Regions from separate parts of the Janthinobacterium sp. GW822-FHT07H11 genome, predicted to be linked through region 2. Evidence: predicted binding sites of a transcription regulator. Region 2 holds the regulator's gene; each other region holds the start of a gene.
The links. Region 2 encodes sigma-54, which starts transcription at its own class of promoters, with help from an activator protein. Its sites were predicted from a motif close to TGGCANGNAANCTGCTTT; they were not measured.
Positions count from the first base shown of each region.

Region 1: a site for sigma-54 is predicted at 2,032-2,049, ahead of AC3RCJ_RS02705 (EDSAP-1 family PEP-CTERM protein). Genes of this name have one in related genera too.
Region 3: a site for sigma-54 is predicted at 1,981-1,998, ahead of AC3RCJ_RS15395 (circularly permuted type 2 ATP-grasp protein). Genes of this name have one in related genera too.

Region 1 is NZ_CM179507.1:611,260-614,515, forward strand. It holds gene AC3RCJ_RS02695 (LytR C-terminal domain-containing protein) at 1-334, shown strand, start outside; gene AC3RCJ_RS02700 (BON domain-containing protein) at 481-780, shown strand; gene AC3RCJ_RS02705 (EDSAP-1 family PEP-CTERM protein) at 952-1,944, opposite strand; gene AC3RCJ_RS02710 (hypothetical protein) at 2,188-2,562, opposite strand; gene AC3RCJ_RS02715 (hypothetical protein) at 2,730-3,041, shown strand; gene AC3RCJ_RS02720 (dodecin) at 3,056-3,256, opposite strand, start outside.
Region 2 is NZ_CM179507.1:902,780-906,035, reverse strand. It holds gene AC3RCJ_RS04015 (enoyl-CoA hydratase/isomerase family protein) at 1-837, opposite strand, end outside; gene hpf (ribosome hibernation-promoting factor, HPF/YfiA family) at 965-1,327, opposite strand; gene AC3RCJ_RS04005 (RNA polymerase factor sigma-54) at 1,397-2,875, opposite strand; gene lptB (LPS export ABC transporter ATP-binding protein) at 2,880-3,256, opposite strand, start outside.
Region 3 is NZ_CM179507.1:3,497,465-3,500,720, forward strand. It holds gene AC3RCJ_RS15390 (alpha-E domain-containing protein) at 1-480, opposite strand, end outside; gene AC3RCJ_RS15395 (circularly permuted type 2 ATP-grasp protein) at 474-1,943, opposite strand; gene AC3RCJ_RS15400 (sensor histidine kinase) at 2,075-3,220, opposite strand.

The DNA.
Region 1 (3,256 bases), 290 kb from region 2:
GCGCCTGGAAATCCTCAACGGAAACGGGGTGCCGGGCATGGCCGCGTCCATGGCGCGCAGCCTGGCCGGCGCTCCCGTGCGGGTGGTGCGGTTGGCCAATCAGGCGCCATTCCAGGTGCCGCGCACGCGCGTGGAGTACCGGCCCGCGCAGCAGGACGCGGCCCGCCTGCTGGCGCGCCAACTGGGGACGCAGGTGGAAACCGTGGCCGCCGACTGCCCCGCCAGCGAGCTGCGCCTGATACTGGGACGCGACCTCAGCGACCCCGTGGTATTGCACCGCTATTATCTGCAGCAGCTGCAACTGGCGCGCAAGGCCCTGGCGCGGCTGGGCTGAGCCGCGCTGCCGCGGCCTTGATGCCACGCCCCCGTCTCCCTGGCGCACACTTGTTCCAGCTCAAATGGCTGGCCAGGGGGCGGTAGAAAATAGCTGTGGCGTGCGTGGCCGTCGGCCATGCGGTCAAGCGAGCACAGGGGGATGACATGAAACGTGCAGCGGGCCTGATGGCCATCGTATTGCTGGTGTTGAGCGCATGCGCCTCGACGCCGAAGCGGGAAGGGGCCGGTGAATACATCGACGACGCCGTCATCACGACCAAGGTCAAGGCCGCGCTGGTCGATGATCCGCAATTGAAGGCGCGTGAAATCAACGTGGAAACCTTCAAGGGAACCGTGCAGCTGAGCGGTTTTGTCAGCTCGCGCGACGACATCAACAAGGCGGTGGCCGTGGCGCGGGACGTGAAGGGGGTCAGCAGCGTGCGCAACTCCATGATCGTCAAGTGAGGGACGATTCCCGTAGCGACCCTATGCCAGCGGAGGCATTCACCTACTGCGATAGGCGCCAGGTGTGCACGCCCGTCGCGGCGGCCCGGGCATCGATCCGCTGGAGCTGGCCATGAGCAGGCCAGGCATGCGGCGCCCGTCGGCGGCGTGCCTGGCCTGCCCGCCTTGCGTTCAGCTGGACTGGCCGGGCTGCCGGCGGCGCGTGAATGCCAGCGCCGCCAGCCCCGTGCCCAGCAAGAGCAGCGTGGTGGGCACGGGTACCACGGCAGGATCGATCACGACGATATCGGTGCGCGTGGACTTGGAAAAGTTCAGCGTATAGCTGCCGGCCGGCAAGGCGAAGTTCGACGTCAGCGAAAACTGCGCGTAGCCGTTGGTGAAGGCGCGCGAGGTGGCCGGGTCGTTGGTGCCGGCCGTCATGTTCAGGCTGAACGGGTCCAGGCTGCCCGCGCCATGGTTGCCATTGATATCGCTGCCATTGTTGGCGTCGCCGTCGGGCGCGAACTGGAAGATCACGCCATCGGCATTCGCGCGGGACAGGCAGCCGGCGGGGCTGGCCGCATTGCACGAGATATTGAAGATATCCATGATCGACACGTTCGACTTGTCGCCCATCGTCGTCACGCTGGTGCGCAAGTCGCGCCGTCCCATGAAGCTGAAGGTGATGAAGCCGGCGCTCGACAGGGTCAGGTTGATGGAGCCGGTGAGCGTGTCGCCGGCCGTGGACGAGGCGGCCCCTATGGTGTTGCGCTGCGCTTCAGAAACGGCACTCACGCTGGCGCCGCCATTGAGCATGTTGCCGAAGGCGTGCGCGTCGCCGCGCGCGAATTCCAGCGCGCTGGTGGGCGCATAATGGTTTTGCGGCAAGCCACTGCAACCGCCGCCCGAGCACACTTGCAGCACATCGGCATTGGCTGCGGGCCCCGTATTGACGGCGCGCGGATTGACAGCCGCGCCGCCTTCGAAAAAGGCGCTGTCGCTGGCATTGCGGTTGGCGCCTGCCAGCGATAGCGCGCCGGCGCTGGTGGTGATGCGGAAATTATTCAGTTCATTGACGGCCAGGCCATATGCGCCTGCCTGTGCCTGGCCGCTGGCCAGCCAGCCGGCCGCCGCCAGGGCGCCCAGCCAGCCCAGGGTCTTGTTTCGTGTGTGATCGATGTTCATCGCAGCCTCATTATCGTGGTCGGTCTCGGAAAATCCGGGGGATAAGAATCCAGCAGGAATTGCCTGGATTCATCTCGTAGACTTGGATAAGCAGCTTGCGTGCCACGCAAAAAAAGAATATCGAATCAATGACTTGCAGAAACCGGGCTGGACTGGAAAGGCGCAAGTGTAAGAAAGGCCGACGCCGCTTGCCGCCCGCCCGTGCCGGGCCGTTACCGGCCGCCACGGGCCGCGCAACGCGCTTCAGGTGCCGCGGTGATAGCCGAGGTGCCCGCCCGCGTTGCGCGCGCAGCCGCAGCCGATGCGCGCCACTTCGTCGCCTTCGGTCAGCTTCCAGTTGGTGATGGTGGTATGGGCCCAGTCGATGTCGCTTTTCTTGACAGGTTTGACTGTCAGGGTGCGCCGTTCGGCATCCGTGTATTCCATCAGTTCTTCATCGTCGGCAATATCGAAATGACGGTGGATCAGGGCGATGCCGAAGCGGTCCAGCGCGCCGTAGCGCTGCAGCACGTCGCGCAGCTCGCGAAAGCAGGCCACGTCGTCGGGCAGCAGGGGATTGACGGCGGAAATGTCGGCAACGGGCTGCCATTGCATGGCTTGTATATTCAGGCTGTACATGATGCTCTCCTGTGCCCCTTGTTGGTGCCCCAGGCTGCCAGAGGGGCGCTGGCGCGCCGGGCAGAAATCTGAAACCTTTATTGTTGCCCGGGATGTCCGTGTCAGCCTTGCGCTGCATCAGCAATGCTGCCGATAGCTGGCGCATCGCATGCCCGTTAAAATGGGCGATGGCAAACAAAACCCCTACCTTCCCCGGCGCGCGCACGGGCCGCGGCCAGGTCCTGGCCGTGCTGCTGTCGAACCGCGACCAGTCCGGCGCCGAGCCGCTGCAAGGCCGCGTCTCGCTGGCCGCCATCGTCAAGGCCTTAAAACGCAAATATCACTGGCCGATTGAAACGCACAGTTTCCCCGCCAACACGCAGGACGGTCGCGCCAGTTGGGCAACCGTGTACAGCTTGCCGGAACAGGTGATCGAGGCCGCGCTGGAAGCCGGCGGCCGGGAGTGGCTGCAAAGCCGGGGCGTGCCTGGGCGGCGTTGAGCGCGCCGCCTGCCTTACTCTAGCCGGAAGCCGACCTTCAGCGTGACCTGGAAGTGCGCCACCTTGCCATCGACGATATGGCCGCGCGATTCGGTCACTGCATACCAGTCCATATGCTTGACCGTCAGGGCCGCCTTGGCAATGGCATCGCGTATCGCCTGGTCGCTGCTTTCGGTCGATGTGCCGACCAGCTCGATCAATTTGTAAGTGTGTGC
Region 2 (3,256 bases):
CACGCACATCATCAAGGGCGAACGCAGGCGCATGGCCGCCAGTGCCTTGGCCGCGAACGCGCTGTCGTCCTGCGCCAGCGAGGCCATGATGGCGGCCACGGAGCCGGCGCTGAAGTGGCGCTCCAGCGCCACGCGCGCCGTGGCCAGGGGAGAAGCGCCCGCCTGGCCCTGGCATGGCGCCGCCAGCGCCTTGACGGCCACCGGCAAGCCTTCGCCCGGCGTCGAGTCGAACAGCGCCAGCAGCGCCCCCATCTGCGCCTCGGGCAGGTACACATCGGCCAGCCCCGTGTACAGGGCATCGGCCGCGCCGATCGTCAGCCCCGTCAAGCCCAGGTACAGGCCCAGCCGGCCCGGCAGGCGGGACAGGAAATAACTGCCGCCCACGTCGGGGAACAGGCCGATATTGACTTCCGGCATGGCCATGCGCGTGCGGTCCGTGACGATGCGCAAGCGGTTGCCGGGGCCTGCCTGGGCCACGCCCATGCCGCCGCCCATCACGACGCCATCCATCACGGCAATATACGGTTTCGGATAGAAATGAATTAAATGATTTAAAGCATATTCTTCTGTAAAGAAATCTTCCAGCAGCGCGCTGCCACCCTGCGGCGTGGCCAGGCCCGCGTCGTAAAAGAAACGGATGTCGCCACCGGCGCACAGGGCTTTTTCGCTGCTCGATCGTATCACCACGGCGTCCACCTGCGGGTCGTCGCGCCAGGCCAGCAGGGCGGCGCTCAGGGCACGCACCATCTCCAGCGACAGCGAATTCAAGGCTTTCGGGCGGTCGAGCACGATATGGCCCGTGCGGTGGCGGATGGAGGTCTGGACGAAGTCGCTCATGGCAGAAGGGAAAGAAGTGAGGATGGCGCATTCTAGCGCTTTCACCATGGGCATTGCGTTCCGCAGGACGCAAAAAAGGGCGCAATCTGCGCCCTTAGTTGATCACAACTGGGGGAAGCCGGTGGCCTTAGACGGCGACGACGGCGTCTTCCTCTGAGTTGTCTGGCAGATGCTTGATCGCCTCTTTACCGTGCCCTTGCACTTTGGTTTTGTATTTCATCACTTGCCTGTCGAGCTTGTCGATCAGGGTATCGATTGCGGCATACAAGTCGTGTGCCAGGCTTTCCACATAGACGGTCTTGCCACTCAGACGCAGGTTGACTTCGGCCTTTTGACGTTTTTCTTTCTCTTTGAGGTTATCCACGGTCAGAATCACGGCGATATCGATGACTTGATCGAAATGACGTTTCACGCGTTCCAGCTTCGTTTGTACGTATTCACGGATGGCTGGTGTCACTTCGAGATGATGTCCGCTGATGGTGAGATTCATACACACTCCTAAAGATGATCGGGTTCGTGCGGTGTCCATCGATTCCGGCCCGCAGAGGAACCGAAAAAACTACAAGCACTTACGCAGACTCACTGGCGGAATTTTCAACGCTTCCCGGTATTTGGCAACAGTACGTCGCGCAATCACCATGCCTTGTTCCCCCAGCATGTCCGCAATCTTACTGTCGGATAAAGGATTTTTAGGGTCTTCTGCTCCTGTCAGTTGCACGATCAATGCCCGTATCGCCGTCGACGATGCTTCACCCCCCGCTTCGGTGGCGACGTGGCTACCAAAGAAATATTTCAACTCAAACATGCCATGCGGGGTCAGCATGTACTTTTGGGTTGTTACCCGCGAGATAGTACTCTCGTGTAAACCCAGTGTATCAGCTATTTCACGGAGCACAAGGGGGCGCATGGCAACGGCGCCATGCGAGAAAAAGTTCTTTTGTCTTTCTACTATCGCCTGCGCCACGCGCAGGATGGTGTCGAAGCGCTGGCGCATGTTCTTGATCAGCCACTTGGCTTCCTGCAACTGCGCGCCCATGGCGCCTTCGCCCTTGCCCTGTTTCAATAAATTGGCGTACATGGCGTTCACGCGCAGGCGCGGCATGACGTCGTTGTTCAGGGTGACCTGCCAGCCATTGCGCGCCCGTTTGACGACCACGTCGGGCACCACGTAGTCGGACACGTCGGAAGCGAACACGGCGCCCGGATGCGGGTTGCACAGGCGGATCACCGTCTGCGCCTCGCGCAAGTCTTCCTCGTCGCAATCGAGGGCCTTTTTCAGCTTGTTGAAATCGCGCTGGGCAAACCAGGCCAGGTGCTTTTCCACGATGACGAGGGCCATGCGCCGCGTCACCAGGGCGACGTGCGGCAAGCGCTTGATCTGCAGCGCCAGGCATTCGGATGCATTGCGCGCGCCCACGCCCGGCGGATCGAAACTTTGCAGCAGCGACAGGGCCGTGCGCAGCTCGTCGGCGTCGATTTCCAGCTCTTCCGGCAGGCGCGCCAGGATGTCGTCGAGCGACTCTTCCAGGTAGCCGTTGTCATCGAGCGCGTCGATGATCAGCTCGACCAGCGCGCGGTCGCGCAACTCGAGCACCGTCACGCGCATCTGCTCCATCAGGTGCTCGCGCAGGGTGCAGTGATGGGCTTCCAGCTGCGGGCGCGCATCTTCGTCGTCGGGCGCCTTGCCCCGGCTCGCCTCGCTCCAGTCGCTGTCGCCGCCATCCATGGCGGGCGGGCTGTCGGCGCCGTCGCCGTCGAAGGTTTCCGCTTCGGCCGGCGCCGCAGGCGCTTCCTGGCCCGGCGGCTGGGGCGGCGCTTCGGCCGGCGCGGCCGTGGAGCTCAAGGCGCCGTCGGACAACAGGCGCAGCGAACGGTCGAGCGGATCGTCGAGGCGTTCGAGCAAGGGATTATCCGTCAGCAATTGCTCTAGTTCCTGGTGCAATTCCAGGGTCGATAATTGCAGCAGGCGTATCGATTGCTGCAACTGCGGCGTCAGTGCCAGATGCTGCGAAGTGCGCAGCTGCAATGATTGTTTCATTGGCTCACATGCGGAAATGTTCGCCCAGATAGACCCGGCGTACCGACTCGTTCGCGATGATGTCGTCGGGGCGTCCCGACGCCAGCACCGAGCCCTGGTTGATGATGTAGGCGCGGTCGCAAATACCGAGCGTCTCGCGCACATTATGATCGGTGATCAGCACGCCGATATTGCGCTCTTTCAAGAAACGCACGATGCGCTGGATCTCGATCACGGCGATCGGATCGACGCCGGCAAACGGCTCGTCGAGCAGCACGAAACGCGGATCGGTGGCCAGCGCGCGGGCGATTTCCACGCGGCGGCGCTCGCCGCCCGACAGGGACAGCGCCTGGTTTTCGCGCAGTTTTTCAATCTGCAAGTCGGCCAGCAATTTATCCAGGC
Region 3 (3,256 bases), 2.6 Mb from region 2:
GTGGATGGCTTCGTCCTTGAGCATGGTGCCCAGGGTCACGCCGCGCGACAGGTGCGAGCGGTACTTGACCCATTCGAAGAAGGCGCTGGGGTCCGCTTCCAGCAGATTGCTTTTCAGGCGCTTCTGCATGTCGAGCCAGGTGGCGTTCTGGATTTCCCACACTTCCGTCGTCAGGGTGCCGCGCACGGCGCGGGCGTTTTCGCGCGCGCCCGTCAGGCAGGCCAGGATGGAAGACGGGTTGTTCGGGTCGCGCACCATGAAATCGAGCACGTCGCGCATGTGGAAGCGGCCATATTGGTGGTCGTAGGCGCTTTGCAGTTCGGAAATGCCCAGGGTGGCGCGCCAGCCCTGTTCCGCATCGTGCTCGGACTGGGGCAGCATGGCCGTCTGCATGTTGACGTCCAGCATGCGGGCCGTGTTTTCGGCGCGCTCCGTGTAGCGGGCCATCCAGAACAAATGATCGGCGGTGCGGCTCAGCATGTTTTCTCTCCTGCAAAAGCTGCTTTTTCTTCTGATAATGTGGCTTCGAGTACCCAGGTATCCTTGGTGCCGCCCCCTTGCGAGGAGTTGACCACCAGCGAGCCTTCACCGAGCGCCACGCGGGTCAGGCCGCCGGGCACCATGGAGATGGTCTTGCCGGACAGCACGAACGGGCGCAGGTCGATATGGCGCGGCGCAATGCCCGATTCCACGTAGGTGGGGCAGGCCGACAGGGCCAAGGTCGGCTGGGCGATGTAGCCGCCCGGATTGGCCAGCAGGCGCCGGCGGAAATCCTCGATCTGCGCGCGCGTGGCGGCCGGTCCCACCAGCATGCCGTAGCCGCCCGCGCCATGCACTTCCTTGACCACCAGTGCCGGCAAATTGGCCAGCACATAGGACAGGTCGGCCGCCTTGCGGCACTGGTAGGTCGGCACGTTGTTCAGAATAGGTTCTTGCGACAGGTAGAACTTGATCATGTCGGGAACAAAAGGATAGATCGACTTGTCGTCGGCCACGCCCGTGCCGATGGCGTTGGCCAGGGTGACCCTTCCCGCGCGGTAGACGGACAGCAGGCCCGGCACGCCCAGGGACGAGTCCGAGCGGAAGGCCAGCGGATCGAGGAAATCGTCGTCGACCCGGCGGTAGATCACGTCGACCCTCTTCGGCCCGCGCGTGGTGCGCATGTAGACGGAATTGTCGTTGACAAACAAATCCTTGCCCTCGACCAGTTCCACGCCCATCTGCTGGGCCAGGAAGGCGTGCTCGAAGTAGGCGGAGTTGTACATGCCCGGCGTCATGACCACCACCGTCGGGTCGTCCACGCCCATCGGGGCGACGGAGCGCAGGTTATCGAGCAGCATGTCCGGGTAATGGTCGACGGGGGCGATGCGGTTGCGCGCGAACAGTTCCGGGAACAGCCGCATCATCATCTTGCGGTCTTCCAGCATGTAGGAGACGCCGGACGGCACCCTTAAATTGTCTTCCAGTACATAGAATTCGCCCTGGCCCGCGCGCACGATGTCGACGCCGGCGATGTGCGCGTAAATGTCGGAGGCGACGGCGATGCCCTGCATTTCCGGGCGGTACTGGGCATTCTTGTAGATTTGCTCGGCGGGAATGATGCCGGCCTTGATGATGCGCTGCTCATGATAAATATCATGGATGAACATGTTCAGGGCTTGCACGCGCTGTACCAGGCCCGTCTGCATCTGCGCCCACTCGGCGGCGGGGATGATGCGCGGGATGGTGTCGAACGGTATCAGGCGCTCCGTGCCCGCATCGTCGCCGTAGACGGCAAAGGTGATGCCGACGCGGCGGAAGGTCAGGTCGGCTTCGGCCCGCTTGCGGGCGATGGTGTCGGGGGATTGCTGCCGCAGCCAGCTGTCGAATTCACGATAGTGCTCGCGTACCTTGCTGTCCGGCCCCACTTCATCCGCAGTCATTTCATTGAAAAAATTTGCCATGTGGTGATTTCCCCTTGAGCCTTGGTCTGACTATAGCTCAGCAGGAATCATGCCAATGCGGCGTGCGTGAAATCATGTAAAAAATGACCACTTTTGTGGCGTAACTCCGTCATCCGCACCGTATTGGTGCGTTAATTGCCGGTATCGGGCAAGTTGCTGGACGGCACGAATGGCCGGCAATCGACGGGCAGGTCGAAGATGAAGCTGGTGCCCGTCTCGGGCGAACTGTCGACGGCGATGCTGCCGCCATGGCTTTCGGCCACGTTCTGCACGAAAGGCAGGCCGATGCCCCAGCCTGGCGCCGGGCCATGGTTGTCGCGGCGCAGGTAGTCGAAGATGCGGGCCGTCTGCTCGGGCGCGATGGCCTGGCCGCCATTGTGCACGGTGACGATGATGCGTTCATGCGTGTCTTCCACGTGCAGGCTGATGGGGTCGTCGTTGCCATACTTGACGGCATTGCCGACCAGGTTTTCGATGGCCCGGCGCACGGAATTTTCGCACCACCAGCCGATGACCGGCTGCCCCGAGACGCGGCACTTGCCCGGATGCTGCAGATTGACCTGGCTGGCGACCGCCTGCACGAGGGGCAGCATGTCGAATCGGGCGAGCACCAGCGGCAGTCGCTGGCCTTCGCGGTAGCTCAAGGTGTCGAGCAATTCCTCGATCATGGCGTCGAGCCGCTGGCTGTGTTCGGCAATTTTATGCGCCAGCGCGGGCACCCGTTCCGCCGCCACGGGCCGCATCAGCAGTTGCGCGCTGGTGGCAATGACGGACAGCGGATTGCGCATGTCGTGCGACAGGCCGGCCGCGATGCGGCGCCGGAAGCTTTCATGCATGTTGGTAAATTCGCGTATCGATTCGCGGATGCCCGTGTCGATCGACTCGTTGATGACGCGCCAATCCTTGCGGCGCAGCGGCACGCCGGCCTGGTGGGCCACGGCGGCGAAGCAGTCGCGGAAGATCTGGTATTCCTGGATCACCTGTTCCGGACCGTAATTGGTCATGCGCGCGCGCTCATTGCCGTGCACGGCGGGCACGTTGCTGTTGCTGGCGGCATTGTTGCGCGGATGGCCGGGGATCAGCGCCTCGACCAGATTGTCGAAAAAGGCGGGCAGGGTATTGATGAGGATGGGCGTGAGCAGCTGGTCGGCCCCGCGCACGCTGGCGCGCACCCGGTGTTCCCATTCGCCGAGCACGGCGTCGCGCATGGCAAGCAGGCGCTGCGCGCGCATGGGCGCATGCGGTCGCGCTTGTTGATGATCCGGGGCAATATTCACCTGAGCTCCCTGGCGGCAGTGGCTATGCTCCTGATA